2 regions of the Mesorhizobium sp. URHB0026 genome follow, and region 2 is predicted to be linked to the other one. Evidence: predicted binding sites of a transcription regulator. Region 2 holds the regulator's gene; the other holds the start of a gene.
The links. The regulator LexA, encoded in region 2, represses DNA repair genes until DNA is damaged. The targets are predictions, from matches to a motif close to TGTTCNNNNTGTGTTCNG.

Region 1 (7,997 bases), 410 kb from region 2:
CTCGTTGACGCCACTCATGGATACTGCCTTTTCAAGAGAGCCGCCGGCCGGACCGGCGGGAGATGGCTCTGTATTTTCTAGAAGATGCAGTTGGCCTTTTAGCCGTAGCTCTTGACCCTGTCCAGAAACACGGAATTAAGCCAATTCGCGCTTTGCACCGGCACTTGCGGGGCCGCCCAAACGAAAACCGCCAGCGCGATGGCCGGCGGTTTGGAACGCGGTACTACAGAACTCTGTTACTTAAGCATCGGGTAATAGGCTGGATTTATGGCCAAACTCCGGCCGTTGCCTACATCGCGCCGGCTTCGTCCTCAAAACCGTCGTCGCCATTGCCCTCGGAGCCACCATTTTCGAGGAATTTTTCGGCGATCAATCCGGCATTCTGCCTGAGCGCCAGCTCGATCTCGCGCGCGGTGTCGGGATTGTCGCGCAGGAACAGTTTCGCATTCTCGCGGCCCTGGCCGAGACGTTGCGAATTGTAGGAGAACCAGGCGCCCGATTTCTCGACCACGCCGGCCTTGACGCCAAGATCGACCAGTTCGCCGGTCTTGGAGACGCCCTCGCCATACATGATGTCGAACTCGACCACCTTGAAGGGCGGCGCCAGTTTGTTCTTGACCACCTTGACGCGGGTCTGGTTGCCGACGACCTCGTCGCGATCCTTGACCGAGCCGATACGGCGGATGTCGAGGCGAACCGAAGCGTAGAATTTCAGTGCGTTGCCGCCGGTCGTGGTTTCGGGCGAACCGAACATGACGCCGATCTTCATGCGAATCTGATTGATGAAGATGACCATGGTGTTGGAGCGCGAGATCGAGGCGGTCAGCTTGCGCAGCGCCTGGCTCATCAGGCGGGCCTGCAGGCCCGGCAGCGAATCGCCCATCTCGCCCTCGATCTCGGCACGCGGCGTCAGCGCCGCCACCGAATCGACCACCAGCACGTCGATGGCGCCGGAACGCACCAGCGTGTCGCAAATCTCCAGCGCCTGCTCGCCGGTGTCGGGCTGCGAGATCAGCAGGTTTTCAAGATCGACGCCGAGCTTGCGGGCGTAGACCGGATCGAGCGCGTGTTCGGCATCGACGAAGGCGCAGATGCCGCCCTTCTTCTGGGCTTCGGCCACGGTGTGCAGGGCCAGGGTCGTCTTACCCGAGCTTTCCGGCCCATAGATCTCGATGATACGGCCGCGCGGCAGGCCACCGACGCCGAGCGCGATGTCGAGACCGAGCGAGCCGGTCGGCACCGTTTCGATCTCGACGACCTGCTCGTTGGCGCCGAGCCGCATGATCGAGCCCTTGCCGAAAGCCCGCTCGATTTGCGACAGCGCCGCATCCAGAGCCTTTGATTTGTCCACTGCCTTATCCTCTACCAGCCGCAAAGAATTCTGAGCCATGATACATCACCCCTTGGTCGTCAATGAAGGCCGGACAATCCGTAATCCCTGCCATTTTGTACCTTTTTTGTTCTCATTTGGCAAGGGGTGACAACCAACTGAAAAACAATCGATATTGCGATTTGTTCTTTTTTTGTCTCGCAATTCCGGGCATGAACGGGCTGCGCATTGGGCCAGACGGCTCGATCGTATCGCCCGGCCGAATCGCCGACCCGCATGCGGAGCTCTGTCGCGCACTCTAGCGCTTGTGCGGCTGCAACAACAAAGGTCATATCGCCGCCATGGTGAAATCCCCGAAGATACTAGCCGTGGGCGGCGCCCATATCGACCGGCGTGGCCAGGTGTACGGTCCCTACGTGCCGGCCGCCTCCAACCCCGGCACGATGCGCGAGGATGTCGGCGGGGGCGTCTTCAATGCGTTGCGCAGCATGGTGCGGCGCGGCGTGTCGGCCTCCCTGTTGTCGATGCGGGGCGGCGATGCGTCGGCCGATACGGTTTCACGGGCCATCGCCGAGGCAGGCATCGCTGATCTTTCGGCGGTGTTCCTCGACCGTACCACGCCGAGCTACACGGCATTGATCGATCGCGAGGGCGAATTGATCGTCGGCTTTGCCGACATGGCGCTGTATGACCTGGCTTTTCCCAAACAGATCAGGCGTTCCAAGATACGCCAGGAGGTGGCCGCCGCCGATGCCATCCTGTGCGACGCCAATTTGCCGTCGGCCGCCCTGGAGCGGCTGCTGTCGCTCGCCGCCGGCAAACCGGTTTTCGCCATCGCGATTTCGCCGGCGAAGGTAACGCGGCTGATACCGGTTCTCGGCGGGCTGGCCCAGCTCTTCATGAACCGGCGAGAGGCCGTCGTGCTGGCAGGCGTCAATGCAGGGGCCGCCGAGCGGGAAATGGTCGATGGGTTGCGGTGCAGCGGCCTTGCCCGCGGCGTGGTCACGGCCGGTAACGGCCCTGTGCTGGGTTTCGACGAGGCAGGCGCCTTTTCGATCCTGCCGCCCGTCCCCAGAAAAGTCGCCGATGTCACCGGCGCCGGCGACGCGCTGGCAGGTGCGACGGTCGCAGCACTGCTGCGCGGCCTGCCACTGCGCCAGGCCGTGCGCGAGGGCGTCGCCGCGGCAACGCTGGCCATCGAAAGCGCCAATGCAGTGCCCGAATTCACCGCGGCGAGCTTCGCGGAAGCGCTGGCCCTTGTGCCGGATGCCAGGGAAGTGGCATGAGACCGGCAAATTCATAACGCGCATCGAAGCCACGCTTTCCTGATGGATGCGCCGCACTCCGGATTGGAGATCAGAGAATGACGCCAGAGACCGCTCGCCCCTTCATCGATATCCACGTACCGGTGGCGCAGGCCCTGGCCGCCGGGCGCCCGGTGGTGGCGCTCGAAAGTACCATCATCACCCATGGCATGCCCTACCCCGACAATGGCGCCATGGCGGCCAATGTCGAAAAGATCATCGCTGACGGCGGCGCGGTGCCTGCAACCATCGCGGTGGTCAACGGCCGCATCAAGATCGGGCTTTCGGACGGCGAACGCGAATCGCTGGCGATGACCGGTGACGCCATGAAGCTGTCGCGCGCCGATCTCGGCTTCGCCGTCGCGCAAGGCCGCACCGGTGGCACCACCGTCGCCGCTACCATGATCGCGGCTGATATGGTCGGGATAAAGGTGTTCGCCACCGGCGGCATTGGCGGCGTGCACAAGGGGGCGGAAAAGAGCTTCGACATCTCGGCCGACCTCGATGAATTGGCGCGTACACCGGTCATCGTCGTCTCGGCCGGCGCCAAGGCGATCCTCGACATCGAAAAGACGCTGGAAGTGTTGGAGACCCGCGGCGTGCCCGTGGTCGGCCATGGCTGCGAGACGATGCCGGCCTTCTGGTCGCGGCAGTCACCGTTCCGGGCGCCATTGACCTTGCACAGACCGGAAGATATCGCGCATTTCTACCGGACACGCCTCGCTCTGGGCTCGGGCGGCGGCATGCTGATTGCCAATCCCGTGCCGGAATCCCACGAAATCCCCGCTGAAGAAATGGCGGGCTACATCGAAGCCGCCCAAAAGGCGGCCGAAGCCCTCAACGTCACCGGCAAGGCCGTGACGCCGTTCCTGCTGGGAAAAATCCTCGAACTCACCGGCGGCCGCAGCCTGAAGACCAACATCGCGCTGGTCGAGAACAATGCAAGGCTGGCGGCTGAGATCGCCAAGGCGCTGTAGGGTCTGCCAAGAAAGTCCCCCCTCATCCGGTTTGCCAAGGTCGAATTACCGGGAGCAATTCGGGGCAATCCGACCTCTCCCCGAGGGGAGAGGAGCTTGCAGCTTCAACGCAAACCTCTTCTCCCGGCGGGGAGAAGGTGGCCGCGAAGCGGCCGGATGAGGGGGTGGCCTCGCGCTGGCGGGAGCCTACTTCCCCGCCCGCCGCCCAGCCTCATAGGCGCGTCGCGCCCACACCGTCATTTCGTCGGGATCGTCGAAAGCGCTGTCGGGAATGCTCCAATAGGGCATTGCGACAAGCTTGCCGTGGCGAGAGCCGGTGTAGGTCCATTGCCGGCAGCCCGCGGCTTGGAACTCCGATGCGCTCTGCTCGTCGGCTTTCAGCAGCAATTCGCCGCGCAGCACGATGGCGACGATGACGCCGTCGAAATAGATGCCCTTGCCGCCGAATAGTTTTCGGATGCTGACCGGACCGAGGCCGTCGAACAGTTCTGCTATGCGCTCATTGTCCATGCCGCGATCATGTCACCGGCATTTGGCCTTGTCATCGCCGCAACCAAAATCATGCTGACAGGTTGTGACTATCCTGTCGGAGTTTTTGCCATGCCTGTGCTGCTCAAGGGGTCCTGTCGCTGCGGCGCCGTGCGTTTCGAGGTGGAAAGCCACACACCCGTGCCATTCATGCTGTGCTACTGCTCGATCTGTCGCAAGCAGCAGGGCGGCGGCGGCTTCGCCATCAATCTCGGCGCCGTCAACGACACGCTGAACATCAGAGGCAAGAGCAATCTCGGCGTCTATCGCGCCGAGATCGAGGATGACGAGCATCCCCACTGCGAGATCTCGACCGTGGAGCGCAATTTTTGCCGCAAATGCGGGTCGGCGCTCTGGCTCTACGACCCAACCTGGCCAGAGCTGGTGCATCCCTTCGCGTCGGCGATCGACATCGACCTGCCCAAGCCGCCGGAGAAGGTGCATCTGATGCTGAAATACAAGGCGAACTGGGTCGAGCCTGATGTCGGACCGAGCGACAAGGTGTTCGAGGTCTATCCCGAGGAATCGATCGCCGACTGGCACAAGCGGACCGGCATGTGGGTTGAGTAGCGATTTCCACTACAAGAAGAATCATGTTCCTAGAGCGCTTTGATCATCCTGTAGAGCCCGCCAAAAGCGGCTATCAAACCAAAAATGGTTGAAATTCCAAGCAGTACAGCCATATCGATTCTATCTGCCTTGAACGCGTAAATTCCAAACAAACCGGTAACGGCTGGAATACACAACTCGAACGCAACGTACATGAGCATAATATTTACTGGTATAGGTTTACACAATATATGTAAATCAAGAGACATCCGTATCTCTCTGTTACTCAAATTCATGTCCAAAAATAGATTACGCTTAGCGTATCGGTAAACACGGTGGTATGCGAAATAGGCAAACGCCATTATTAATAGCGATGCGAAAACCAGTGGTACGATTTGGCTGTCCATGGAAATTCGCCTCAAAAGCCATCAAATTCTGACACCGGCAAATTATACAATGGTGCGCTGGCCGCGCTTCAGGCCGTGGCGCGCGCCTCGGCCAGCGCTTTGAGATCGGCCGGCTTCAGTTCGACGGATTCGCCGCAGCCGCAGGCCGAACTCTGGTTCGGGTTGTGGAAGGTGAAGCCGGTGCGCAACGTCGTCTGCTCGAAATCCATCTCGGTGCCGAACAGGAAAAGGGCGGCTTCCGGCGCCACATAGACATGGGCGCCATCGCGCTCGATATGGTCGTCCTTGGTGTTGGGGTCGGTCACCAGGTCGACCGTATATTCCATGCCGGCGCAGCCGCCCTTCTTGATGCCAAGGCGGATGCCATGCGCGTTTTCGCGCGTGGCGACGATCTCGCGCACCCGGTCGGCGGCCTTATCGGTCATCGTGATGACGGCAAAGCGTCCCATGTTTTCCTTCTCCATTCCATGCAGGTTCAAGGCCTGCCGAATGATTCCTCACCTAAAATGGTGAAGTTTTACCACTGGCGCAAGTGTGCCAGGTTCGGCGCTAGTACCAGCCCACCGCCACCTGCGCCTCTTCCGACATGCGGTCGGGCGTCCAGGGCGGGTCGAAGGTCATATTGACCTCGACGCCGGAGACGCCCTCGACGGCGCCGACGGCATTTTCCACCCAGCCAGGCATTTCGCCGGCCACAGGGCAGCCGGGCGCGGTCAGCGTCATGTCGATCTTGACCGAGCGGTCGTCGTCGACGTCGATCTTGTAGACGAGGCCAAGCTCGTAGATATCGGCCGGGATTTCCGGGTCGTAGACCGTCTTCAGCGCCGAGACGATGTCGTCGGTCAGCCGTGCCAGCTCATCGGCGGGGATGGCCGAGGCGGAAACGACGCTGTTGCCGGCGGCTTCCGGCGTAGCTTCGGTGGTGGTGCTCACATCATCCATGGTCGTTACCCGAAAAAATCGTCATCCGAAGAATTTGCGCGCTTTTTCAAGCGCCTCGGCCAAAGCGTCGACTTCGGCCCTGGTATTATACATGCCGAACGATGCCCTGCATGTGGAGGTTACGCCAAAGCGTTTCAACAGCGGCTGGGCGCAATGGGTGCCGGCACGGACCGCCACGCCTTGCCTATCTATCACCATCGACACGTCATGAGCATGAATACCCCTTAGTTCGAAGGAGATGATGGCGCCCTTGCCGGGTGCGTCGCCAAAGATGCGCAGCGAGTTGATGGCGCGCAGGCGTTCGTGGGCGTAGGTCTTGAGGTCTTCCTCATGCGCGGCGATGCGCTCACGACCGACAGAGTCCATGTAGTCGAGCGCGGCGCCCAACCCGATCGCCTGGACAATCGGCGGCGTGCCGGCCTCGAAGCGATGCGGCGGGTCGTTGTAGGTGACGATGTCTTCCGTCACCTCCTCGATCATCTCGCCGCCGCCCATGAAGGGCCGCATGCCGGCGAGACTATCCTTCTTGCCGTAGAGCACACCGATGCCCGAGGGACCATAGACCTTGTGGCCGGTGAAGACGAAGAAATCGCAATCGAGATCCTGGACGTCCACGGCCATGTGCACCGCGCTCTGGCTGCCGTCGACAAGCACCGGAATTCCACGCGCATGCGCGATGCGCACGATCTCCTTGATCGGTGTCACCGTGCCCAGCGCGTTCGACATTTGCGTGATGGCGACGAGCTTGGTGCGGCTGGTCAGCCGTTTCTCGAATTCCTCGATATGGAAGACGCCGAGATCGTCAACCGGCACCCAGACCAGCTTGGCGCCCTGCCGCTCGCGGATGAAGTGCCAGGGCACGATGTTGGAATGGTGCTCCATGATCGACAGCACGATCTCATCGCCCTCGCCGATATTGGGCATGCCATAGCCATAGGCGACGGTGTTGATGGCCGACGTCGTGTTGGAGGTGAAGACGATGTTGTCGGTGCTTGGCGCGTTGAGGAAACGGCGCACCGTTTCCCGCGCCTTTTCGTACGCGTCGGTGGCGGCATTGGACAGGAAATGCAGGCCGCGGTGGACGTTGGCGTATTCCTGGCTGTAGGCGTGCTGGATCGTGTCGAGCACCACCCGCGGTTTCTGTGCCGAGGCGCCATTGTCTAGATAGACCAGTGGCTTGCCATAGACTTCCCGCGACAGGATCGGGAAGTCGCGGCGGATCGCCTCGACGTCGTAGAAATCTCCAATCTTGCCCGGTGCGTTCATCAGCTTCACCCGTGCGTCACAAACCACTCATCGAGCTTCGCTTCCAGCGCCTCGACAATCGTCTCGTCGTCCAGTTCCTCGATCACCTCGGCGACGAAGGCTTTGACCAGCAGACCGCGCGCGCTCTTTTCGTCGACACCGCGCGCCATCAGGTAGAACAGATGGTCGTGGTCGATCTCGGTCACCGTCGCGCCGTGGCCGCAGACGACGTCGTCGGCGAAAATCTCGAGTTCGGGCTTGGTCGAGAACTCGCCGTCGTCCGACAGCAACAGCGTGTTGCAGGCCATCTTAGCGTTGGTCTTCTGCGCATATTGATGGACGTTGATGCGGCCCTGGAAGACGCCACGCGCCTTGCCGGTCACCACATTGCGGACGATCTCCGTCGAGGTCGTGTGCGGCACGGCGTGGTCGAGCACCATGGTCACGTCAGTGTGGGTGTCGCCGGCGAGCAGGTTGATGCCGCGCAATTGGAAGTCGGCGCCTTCGCCTGTCGTCCTGACCATGATCTCCTGGCGCACAAGCTTGCCGCCGGCGTTCATGACGAACAGCGTCAGTTTCGCGTTCTTGCCGATATGGGCCTTGAACTGTGCCAGATGCGTCGCCGTCTCCGGCTGCTCCTGCACGATCAGCCACGTTACCTCGGCGCCTTCGCCGAGCACGAGTTGGCTGACAGAACTGACCAGCGCCGCGCCAT
Region 2 (7,997 bases):
CACTGTTACCAGACTTTTCCGCGCGCCGGCCGGTGAAGAAATACGCCGCCGCCGCCGCACTGTTCTCGATCGCCGCCTATCTCATGATTTCCGGTGTCGTCGTTGCGGCCGAACGCAGCTTCATCATGTTGGCGGTGATGCTGATTGCCGTCTTCTTCGATCGCGCTGCGCTGACCATGCGCAATCTGGCGATCTCGGCGATCGCCGTCATCCTGGTCTCGCCGCACGAGGTCGTCGGCCCAAGCTTTCAGATGTCGTTCGCCGCGACCGCGGCCCTGGTTGGCGCTTATGCCGGCTGGGCCGATCACCGTGCGGGAAAGACCAGGCCACCGCCGCCAAAGCGATCCCTGCCCGGGCTCCTGACGCGAAAATTCCTGCTGGCGACAGGTGGATTGGCCATGACGTCCATTGTCGCCGGCAGCGCCACGGCACTGTTTGCCATCTGGCATTTCCAGCGGGTATCGCCCCTCAGCCTGTTCGCCAATCTGGCCGTGATGCCGATCGTGTCGGTCGTGATGTTCCTGGCCGTCGCTAGCGCGCTGCTGATGCCATTCGGACTGGATTGGCCGGCTCTCTACCTCATGGGCAAGGGCCTGACGGCGATGATCGCCGTGTCGGCGTGGATATCGGAGCGCTCTCCGGTCGACGGAGTCGGGCTGATTTCGCAGCAATCCGTGCTGCTGGTCACCGTCGCGCTGGTTATCGCGACGATGGCGACGACCTGGCTGCGGCTCGCGGCGCTGCCATTCGCGCTCGCCGGCCTGTTGACTGTGTCGCACACGCGCGCGCCCGATGTGCTGATCTCGGAAGATGCGCGGCTGGTCGCGCTGCCGATCGGCAATGGCGAACTGGCCGTCAACCGGGAACGTCCGAACGAATTCGCAACCGACAACTGGAAGCGCGCTCTGATCTCCGAAACAATCGTCAAACCGGAAATGTTCGACAAGACAGACGGGCAATTCGACGTTGCCAGTCCCGCCGACCTGCCGCCGGGATCGCCCTTCTACTGCCGCGAAGGCCTGTGCCTTGTAGGCACCCTTCCGGCGCGATCATTGCTTATGTCGAGGACCGCAAGACCACCTGGAAAGCCTGTGCTTTCGCTGACCTGATCATCGTGAACGACGCGACCGCCTATGACGCCTGCCAAAATCCACTGGTTCTCGTCGTCACCAAACGGCAGCTCGCCCGCAAGGGAAGCGCTGCCGTCTTCTTCAATCCCCAGTCGGCCACGACCCGGGCCGGGATCGAATTCGCCGTCGACGGACCATACCGACCCTGGCACGAACAGCGAAAATTCTCACGCGAGGCGAGGGGGCTGCCGCCGTACAAAAAACCCGACAAGCCCGATGGAAAGCCGGCTCAGTAGCGCCTGATCAACCCGACCAGCTTGCCTTGTACCTTGACCCTGTCCGGCCCGAAAATGCGTGTTTCGTAGGCTGGATTGGCGGCCTCGAGCGCGATCGAAGCGCCTTTGCGGCGGAACCGCTTCAGCGTCGCTTCCTCCTCGTCGACCAGTGCCACGATAATTTCGCCCGGGCTTGCCGTGTCGGCATTGCGGATAATGACCGTGTCCCCATCGAAGATACCAGCCTCGATCATCGAGTCGCCCTTGACCTCCAGCGCATAGTGCTCGCCGCCCATGATCATGTCCGGCGGCACCGAGATCGAATGCGTCTGATGCTGGATTGCATCGATCGGCACACCGGCGGCGATACGGCCCATGACCGGGATGGATACGGCTGAAACCGCATCGTCGTCGTTGCCGGCCGCGGGCAGGCGCGAAGGCGCAGCGGCCGGCCTGATCTGGCGTCCGAGACTGCCTTGGCCAAGGCTGCCTTGGATGACACTTGGCGAGAACTTCTTTGCCGCATTGAGGCCCGGCGCGATCGAGTCCGGCAGCCGCAGCACTTCCAGCGCGCGCGCCCGATTGGGTAGCCGGCGAATGAAGCCGCGCTCCTCCAGCGCCGTGATCAGGCGATGGATCCCCGACTTGGAGGCAAGATCGAGTGCTTCCTTCATCTCGTCGAAGGAAGGCGGTATCCCGCTTTCCTTGAGCCGTTCGTGGATGAACATCAACAGTTCATGTTGCTTGCGCGTCAGCATGGCGGCCCCCAAGACATTGAACGAAAGGTTGAACCAGAATCGAAAAAACAAACCCAGAACAAACACTATCTGTTCCAGTTGTGTTCTGCAACCGTTTAAAGTTTAATGAATTTGTTAAGGGGGTCTGAAGTTTTTTGCCCCCGACGGCGTCAGCAACCGGTCCTTTCCGCGATCGGCAGGCACATTGAAATCGTTTGGTTAATGGCCTGTGGCCTATCCGCCGATGGAGCTGGCATCAGCCATCTGGAAGGCTTCTTCCAGGGGTACCGTATATTTCAGGGAGTCGCGGAACGAAACGAAACCAAAATGCCAACCATTGGTAGCTCCGGGCGGCCATGGACCCGGGCGTTCGGCGCACTCCGGCCAGCGCGTGCGAATAGACGTCGCGGAAGCGCTGAAGTTATCCCGACCCCTTCAAGCTGCCGGCGCGGGCGGCGTATCTGGTCGCGCCGCTGTCTTCGCTATGAACATAGACGTGCAGTGTGTAGCCGATATGCGCCGTCATCAGCGCCTTGGCCCGTTCGACGTCACGATCGAGTGCCGCTTCCATGATCGCGGTATGGTGTTCGATCGCGATCGCTTCGCGCAACGCCTCCATTGCCTGTTCATAGCCGTCCTTGAGGCCGGCCGCGGCCCGCAATGTCGGCGCCAGACCAAGAAAGCGATGATGCCGGCGCAACTGATCCGAGATTGTCGAGCGGAACCGCAACAGCCAGTCGCATGTGGCGGCGCTCAGCAGCGCCGCATGGAAAGCCTCGTGGTTCTCATCCCATCTGTCGACGGCCGTGTCGGAGGGATCGTCGACCGCCGTCTTGCAACGCGAGAGCCGGTAGTGGGCAGTGACTACGGCATCCTCCCACTCCCTGCCGCCTTTTTCCATCGATTCGAGGAACAGGGGTATCTCGACCACCATTCTGGCGCGTGCCAGATCCTCCAGCTCGGCCCGCGACACCGGAGCCACGGCAAAACCACGATTGCTGATGGCGGTGACCAAGCGTTCGGCCTCGAGCCGCGACAGGGCTTCGCGCAACGGTGTCCAACCGACGCCATATGTGCCGCGCAGCGCACTCAGTTTGAGCGGGGCGCCGGGCATGAGGCGCGTGGTCAGGATGTCGCGCCGCAACAGCTGATAGGCGGCTTCCGTTTTTGTGGAACTCGTCTCATCCCGCATCGTGATCAATCCGTCGTCTGGCTAAAAGTATATATGATACTGGGTCACTACAACAATTATATATAATGTTTGACACAGACCGGCGGACTGACCATGATCGCGGAGCAGCCGCGTTTCCAAGCGGCCCTGATCAAATCTGGGAGGAAATGATGTTGAAGTCGAAATCCGCTTGGTTGTCGGGTTTGGCCCTGGCAGGCGCATTGATGGTCAGCGCCGGCAGTGCCGCGGCCGATCAGATCCGTATCGGCATTGCCAATTTCGGCGAGCACCCGCAATTGAACGCCGCCATAGCCGGCTTCAAGAAGGCGCTGACGGATAACGGCTTCGTCGAGGGCAAGGACGTCGTCTACACGGAGAGCCACACCAATTTCGATGCGTCGCTGGTGCCGCAGATGATCGCCAAGCTGCAGGCCGAGCAGCCCAAGCTGATCTACACCATCACCACGCCGGTCTCGCAGATCGCCAAGAAAGCGCTCGCGGGTTCCGGCATTCCGATCGTTTTTGCCGCGGTCACCGATCCGGTGGCGGCCAAGCTGGTGCCATCATGGGACGCCGGAGACGAAGGCATGACCGGCGCCAGCGATCTGCAGGACGTCGCCGCGGTGATGGCCTTCACCAAGAAGCTGCTGCCGAACGCCAAGCGCTTCGGCGTGCCTTATAATCCCGGTGAGGCCAATGACGTTGCCTTGGTCGAAAAGATCAAGGCGGCGGCACCGGCCGCCGGTTTCGAGGTGGTCGAGCTCGGCATCGACAACGTAAATGACATCCAGCAGCGTATCGCTTCGTTCGCCGGCAAGGCCGACGTGATCTACGGCCCGGCCTCGAACCTGATTCAGCCGGCGATCGCCGCTGTCTCAGCGGCCGCCCGCCAGGCCGGTATCCCGGTCGTCAACTCCGATGACAGCGCGGTCCGCAACGGCACCGTGCCGGCGAGCTTCGCGGTCAATTACACCCAGGTCGGCATCAACGCCGGCAACATCGCCGCCGAGATCCTCAAGGGCAAGGATCCCAAGACGATCGCGCCGTCGCGCCCGGCCTACAAGGACCACATGGCAACGATCTCGCGCAAGGCGATGGCCGCGTTCGGCGTCGAGATACCGGCTTCAATGGCCGATTGCGGCTGCATCGTCGACTAACATCGGAACTGCTGGGATGATGGCGTCGGCGCCATCATCCCGAGGTCACGGAGGAACGATGCTCGAGATACGATCCGCGCGCAAAGTGTTCTACAAGGGCCAGGCCGACGAGAAGGTCGCGCTGGACGGTCTCAGCCTGTCCTTGGCCACGGGAGAGTTCGGGGTCGTCATCGGCTCAAACGGGGCCGGCAAGAGCAGCATGCTCAACGCCATTTCTGGTGCTCTTGTGCTGGATTCCGGCAAGATCCTGATCAATGGCGCGGATGTGACAGGGATGCCGGTGCACAAGCGTGCCGAAAGATTGGCGCGCGTCTTCCAGGATCCGATGCGCGGCACCGCCGCCAGCATGACCGTGGCGGAGAACATGCTGCTGGCCGACCTGCGCAGTCAAAAACGCACGCTGCGGCAGGGGCTGAACGCCACACGGCTGGCGTCCTACAAGGAGCGCCTGTCGATATTGGGCCTCGGCCTTGAAAACCGTCTCGATACCCGTGTCGACCTGCTCTCGGGCGGGCAGCGGCAGTCGCTGTCGCTGATCATGGCTGTCGGAGGATCGCCGGATCTGCTGCTGCTCGACGAGCATACGGCAGCGCTCGATCCGCGCACGGCCGAGATCGTCATGCGCGCGACGGTGCGCGCCGTCAATGCGCTGAAGCTGACCACCCTGATGGTGACCCACAACATGCAACACGCCGTCGACCATGGCAGCCGGGTGATCATGCTCGATGCCGGCCGGGTGCTTCTGGAAGTCACAGGGCAGGAGAAGGCGAGGGTCACGGTTGTCGATCTGATCGGCCATTTCTCCGTCAAGACCGATCGCATGTTGCTGGCGAGTTGATCATCATGGGTTTTGTTGGGGACGTTCTCACCAGCTTCGTCGCGATCATGCCGGTCACCCTGGCGCAAAGCCTGATCCTGGCCTTTGTCGTGCTCGGGATCATGATCCCGTTTCGCATGCTGAATTTTCCCGATCTCACCAGCGAAGGCGCTTTTCCGCTGGGCGGCTGCGTCTGCGGCGTTCTCCTTGCCGCCGGCGCATCGCCGCTGATGGGCATCGCCGCCGCCCTTGTCGCCGGCTTCGCGGCGGGCTGCTGCACCGCCTTCATCCATCTGCGCTTCCGCATCCACACGCTGCTTGCGGGCATCCTGATGATGACGATGCTCTACAGCATCAACCTTCGCATCATGGGCAAGTCCAACCTGTCGGTCTTCGGTTCGCCCTCGGTGTTCGACTGGGTGCCGTTCGCGCGGCCGGGTTTCCCCGCCAGCAAGATCGTCGTCGCGGGTCTCCTCGCGCTTGTCGCCTTCATGCTGCTCTACATGTTCTTCAGGACCGAGAAGGGGACTGCCGTCCGCGCCGTGGGCGCCAATCCTGACATGGCCGAGGCGCAAGGCATCAATGTCTGGGCCGCGACCATAGGCGGTGTCGGGCTGGCCAGCGCTTTTTCGGCGTCAAGCGGTGCGCTGATGGTGCAGTCGCAAGGGTTCGCCGACGTCAATATGGGCCTGGGAATTCTCATCAACGGCCTTGCCGCGCTGATGATCGGCGAAGCCGTCGTCGGCAAGCAAACGGTCTGGCGGCAACTGCTGGCGCCCTTCGCCGGCGCGATCATCTACTACCAGCTGGTGTCGTTCTGCCTTGCGGCCGGCATGCCGCCGCCTGACCTGAAGCTTGCGACGGGCCTGTTCGTGCTGGCCATGCTTGCCTTGCCCAGCCTCAAGCGCAGCCGGGGGTCCGCACCGGTTCGCGAAGCTATTCGTGAGTAGCCCGGCGTGAATCACCAAGGCGGAAATAACCAGGGCGTGAATAACCAGGAAATGTACAAATGATGCGTGCAACGCTCGATCTCGCAGCCGTCGGAGCCATGGACGCGGCGGACCCGCTGCGTGCCATGCGCGACCGGTTCATCTTGCCGGAAGGCGTCATCTATCTCGACGGCAATTCACTCGGCGCCGCGGCACCCGCCGTCTTCGACGAGCTGCGGAAAGCCGCGACCCAGGAGTGGGCGCAGGATCTGATCCGTGCCTGGAACACCGCCGGCTGGTTCGACATGCCAGTCGCGCTCGGCGACCAACTGGGGCGGCTGATCGGCGCGGCGGCCGGCCAGACGGTGGTCTGCGATACGACCTCGATCAACATCTACAAGGTGCTGCATGCCGCACTCGGCATGCGGCCGGACCGCTCGGTCATCGTCGCCGAGGGCGACAGCTTTCCAACCGATCTCTACATGGCCGAAGGCGTGGCCTCGACGCGCCCCGGCACGGTGTTGCGGCTTGAGGGCGTTGATGCGCCGACCATTGAGGATCTCATCGACGAGCGCGTCGCGGTCATCCTGGTCAACCACGTCAACTACAAATCCGGCAAATTGCGCGACATGGCGGCACTGACATGCAAGGCCCATCAGGTCGGAGCGCTGATCGTCTGGGATCTCTGCCACACCGCCGGCGCGCTGCCTGTCGAGCTCGACAGCGCCAATGCCGATTTCGCCATCGGCTGCAGCTACAAATATCTCAATGGCGGCCCGGGCGCGCCTGCCTTCATCTACGCCGCCGAGCGTCATCACGATAAGGTCCAGCAGCCGCTCAGCGGTTGGTGGGGCCATGCGCGGCCCTTCGCTTTCGAGCAGGGTTATGCGGCCGGCAGCGGTATCCGCCGGTTCCTGTGCGGCACGCAGCCGGTGTTGTCGATGCGGGCGCTGAAGGGGGCGCTGGATATGTGGGACGACGTCGACATGGCGGCGGTGCGCAAGAAGAGTATCGCTCTCACCGACCTGTTCATTCAGCTCGTCGAGGCCAGATGCGGCGCCTACGGCCTGGAGCTGGAAAGCCCGCGCGACGGCAAGCAGCGTGGCAGCCAGGTTTCGTTCCTCCACCCCAACGGCTACCAGGTGATGCGGGCCCTGGTCGAGCGCGGCGTGATCGGCGATTTCCGTGCGCCGTCGACCATCCGCTTCGGCTTCACCCCGCTCTATGTCGGCTACGCCGATGTTTGGCGGGCGGTCGAGGTGCTGGAAGATATCCTGCGCACCGGCGCCTGGCAGGATGCGCGCTTCGCGGTCAAGACGGCGGTGACCTGAAAAGCGGCGCAATTCCCGTGGGAAAACCGTGACGCGGTTTTTCCCACGGGAATTGAGCCAAACGAGAGTTCAAAGCTGGGTGCGAACCGTCCACAGTTCCGGAAACAGGACGACCTCGAGCATCTTCTTGAGATAGGAGGCTCCCGACGTGCCGCCGGTACCGCGCTTCAGGCCGATGATGCGCTCGACGGTCGTGACGTGGTTGAACCGCCAGCGGCGGAAATAGTCCTCGAAGTCGACCAGCTTCTCTGCCAGTTCATAAAACATCCAGTAGCGCTGCGGATCGCGGTACACCGTCTGCCAGGCGACCAGGACTTCTTCGTTCTCGGTCCGCGTCTCGCGCCAATCCGTGCGCTTTGCGTCCGGCCCGATGTCGAAGCCATTGCGCGCCAGAAGCAGCAGCGCTTCATCGTAGAGCGACGGCTCCGCCAGGATCGCCTCCAGCTTCTGGCTGAGGTCCGGCCGGTGCTTGTGCGGCCCGAGCATGGCGAGGTTGCGGTTACCGGCCAT

Region 1: a site for LexA is predicted at 1,448-1,465, ahead of recA (recombinase RecA). Genes of this name have one in related genera too.

What each region holds. Positions count from the first base shown of each region.
Region 1 covers NZ_JBSSCN010000001.1:3,993,596-4,001,592, reverse strand. The annotation lists gene alaS (alanine--tRNA ligase) at 1-18, opposite strand, end outside; gene recA (recombinase RecA) at 290-1,390, opposite strand; gene ACVWWD_RS19405 (carbohydrate kinase family protein) at 1,672-2,616, shown strand; gene ACVWWD_RS19400 (pseudouridine-5'-phosphate glycosidase) at 2,694-3,611, shown strand; gene ACVWWD_RS19395 (TfoX/Sxy family protein) at 3,798-4,121, opposite strand; gene ACVWWD_RS19390 (GFA family protein) at 4,212-4,709, shown strand; gene ACVWWD_RS19385 (hypothetical protein) at 4,739-5,095, opposite strand; gene sufA (Fe-S cluster assembly scaffold SufA) at 5,164-5,544, opposite strand; gene ACVWWD_RS19375 (SUF system Fe-S cluster assembly protein) at 5,645-6,037, opposite strand; gene ACVWWD_RS19370 (cysteine desulfurase) at 6,059-7,303, opposite strand; gene sufD (Fe-S cluster assembly protein SufD) at 7,309-7,997, opposite strand, start outside.
Region 2 covers NZ_JBSSCN010000001.1:4,401,637-4,409,633, reverse strand. The annotation lists partial or broken gene ACVWWD_RS21720 (ComEC/Rec2 family competence protein) at 1-1,366, shown strand, start outside; gene lexA (transcriptional repressor LexA) at 1,360-2,103, opposite strand; gene ACVWWD_RS21710 (GntR family transcriptional regulator) at 2,504-3,274, opposite strand; gene ACVWWD_RS21705 (ABC transporter substrate-binding protein) at 3,424-4,410, shown strand; gene ACVWWD_RS21700 (ABC transporter ATP-binding protein) at 4,469-5,248, shown strand; gene ACVWWD_RS21695 (ABC transporter permease) at 5,254-6,177, shown strand; gene kynU (kynureninase) at 6,240-7,487, shown strand; gene kynA (tryptophan 2,3-dioxygenase) at 7,557-7,997, opposite strand, start outside.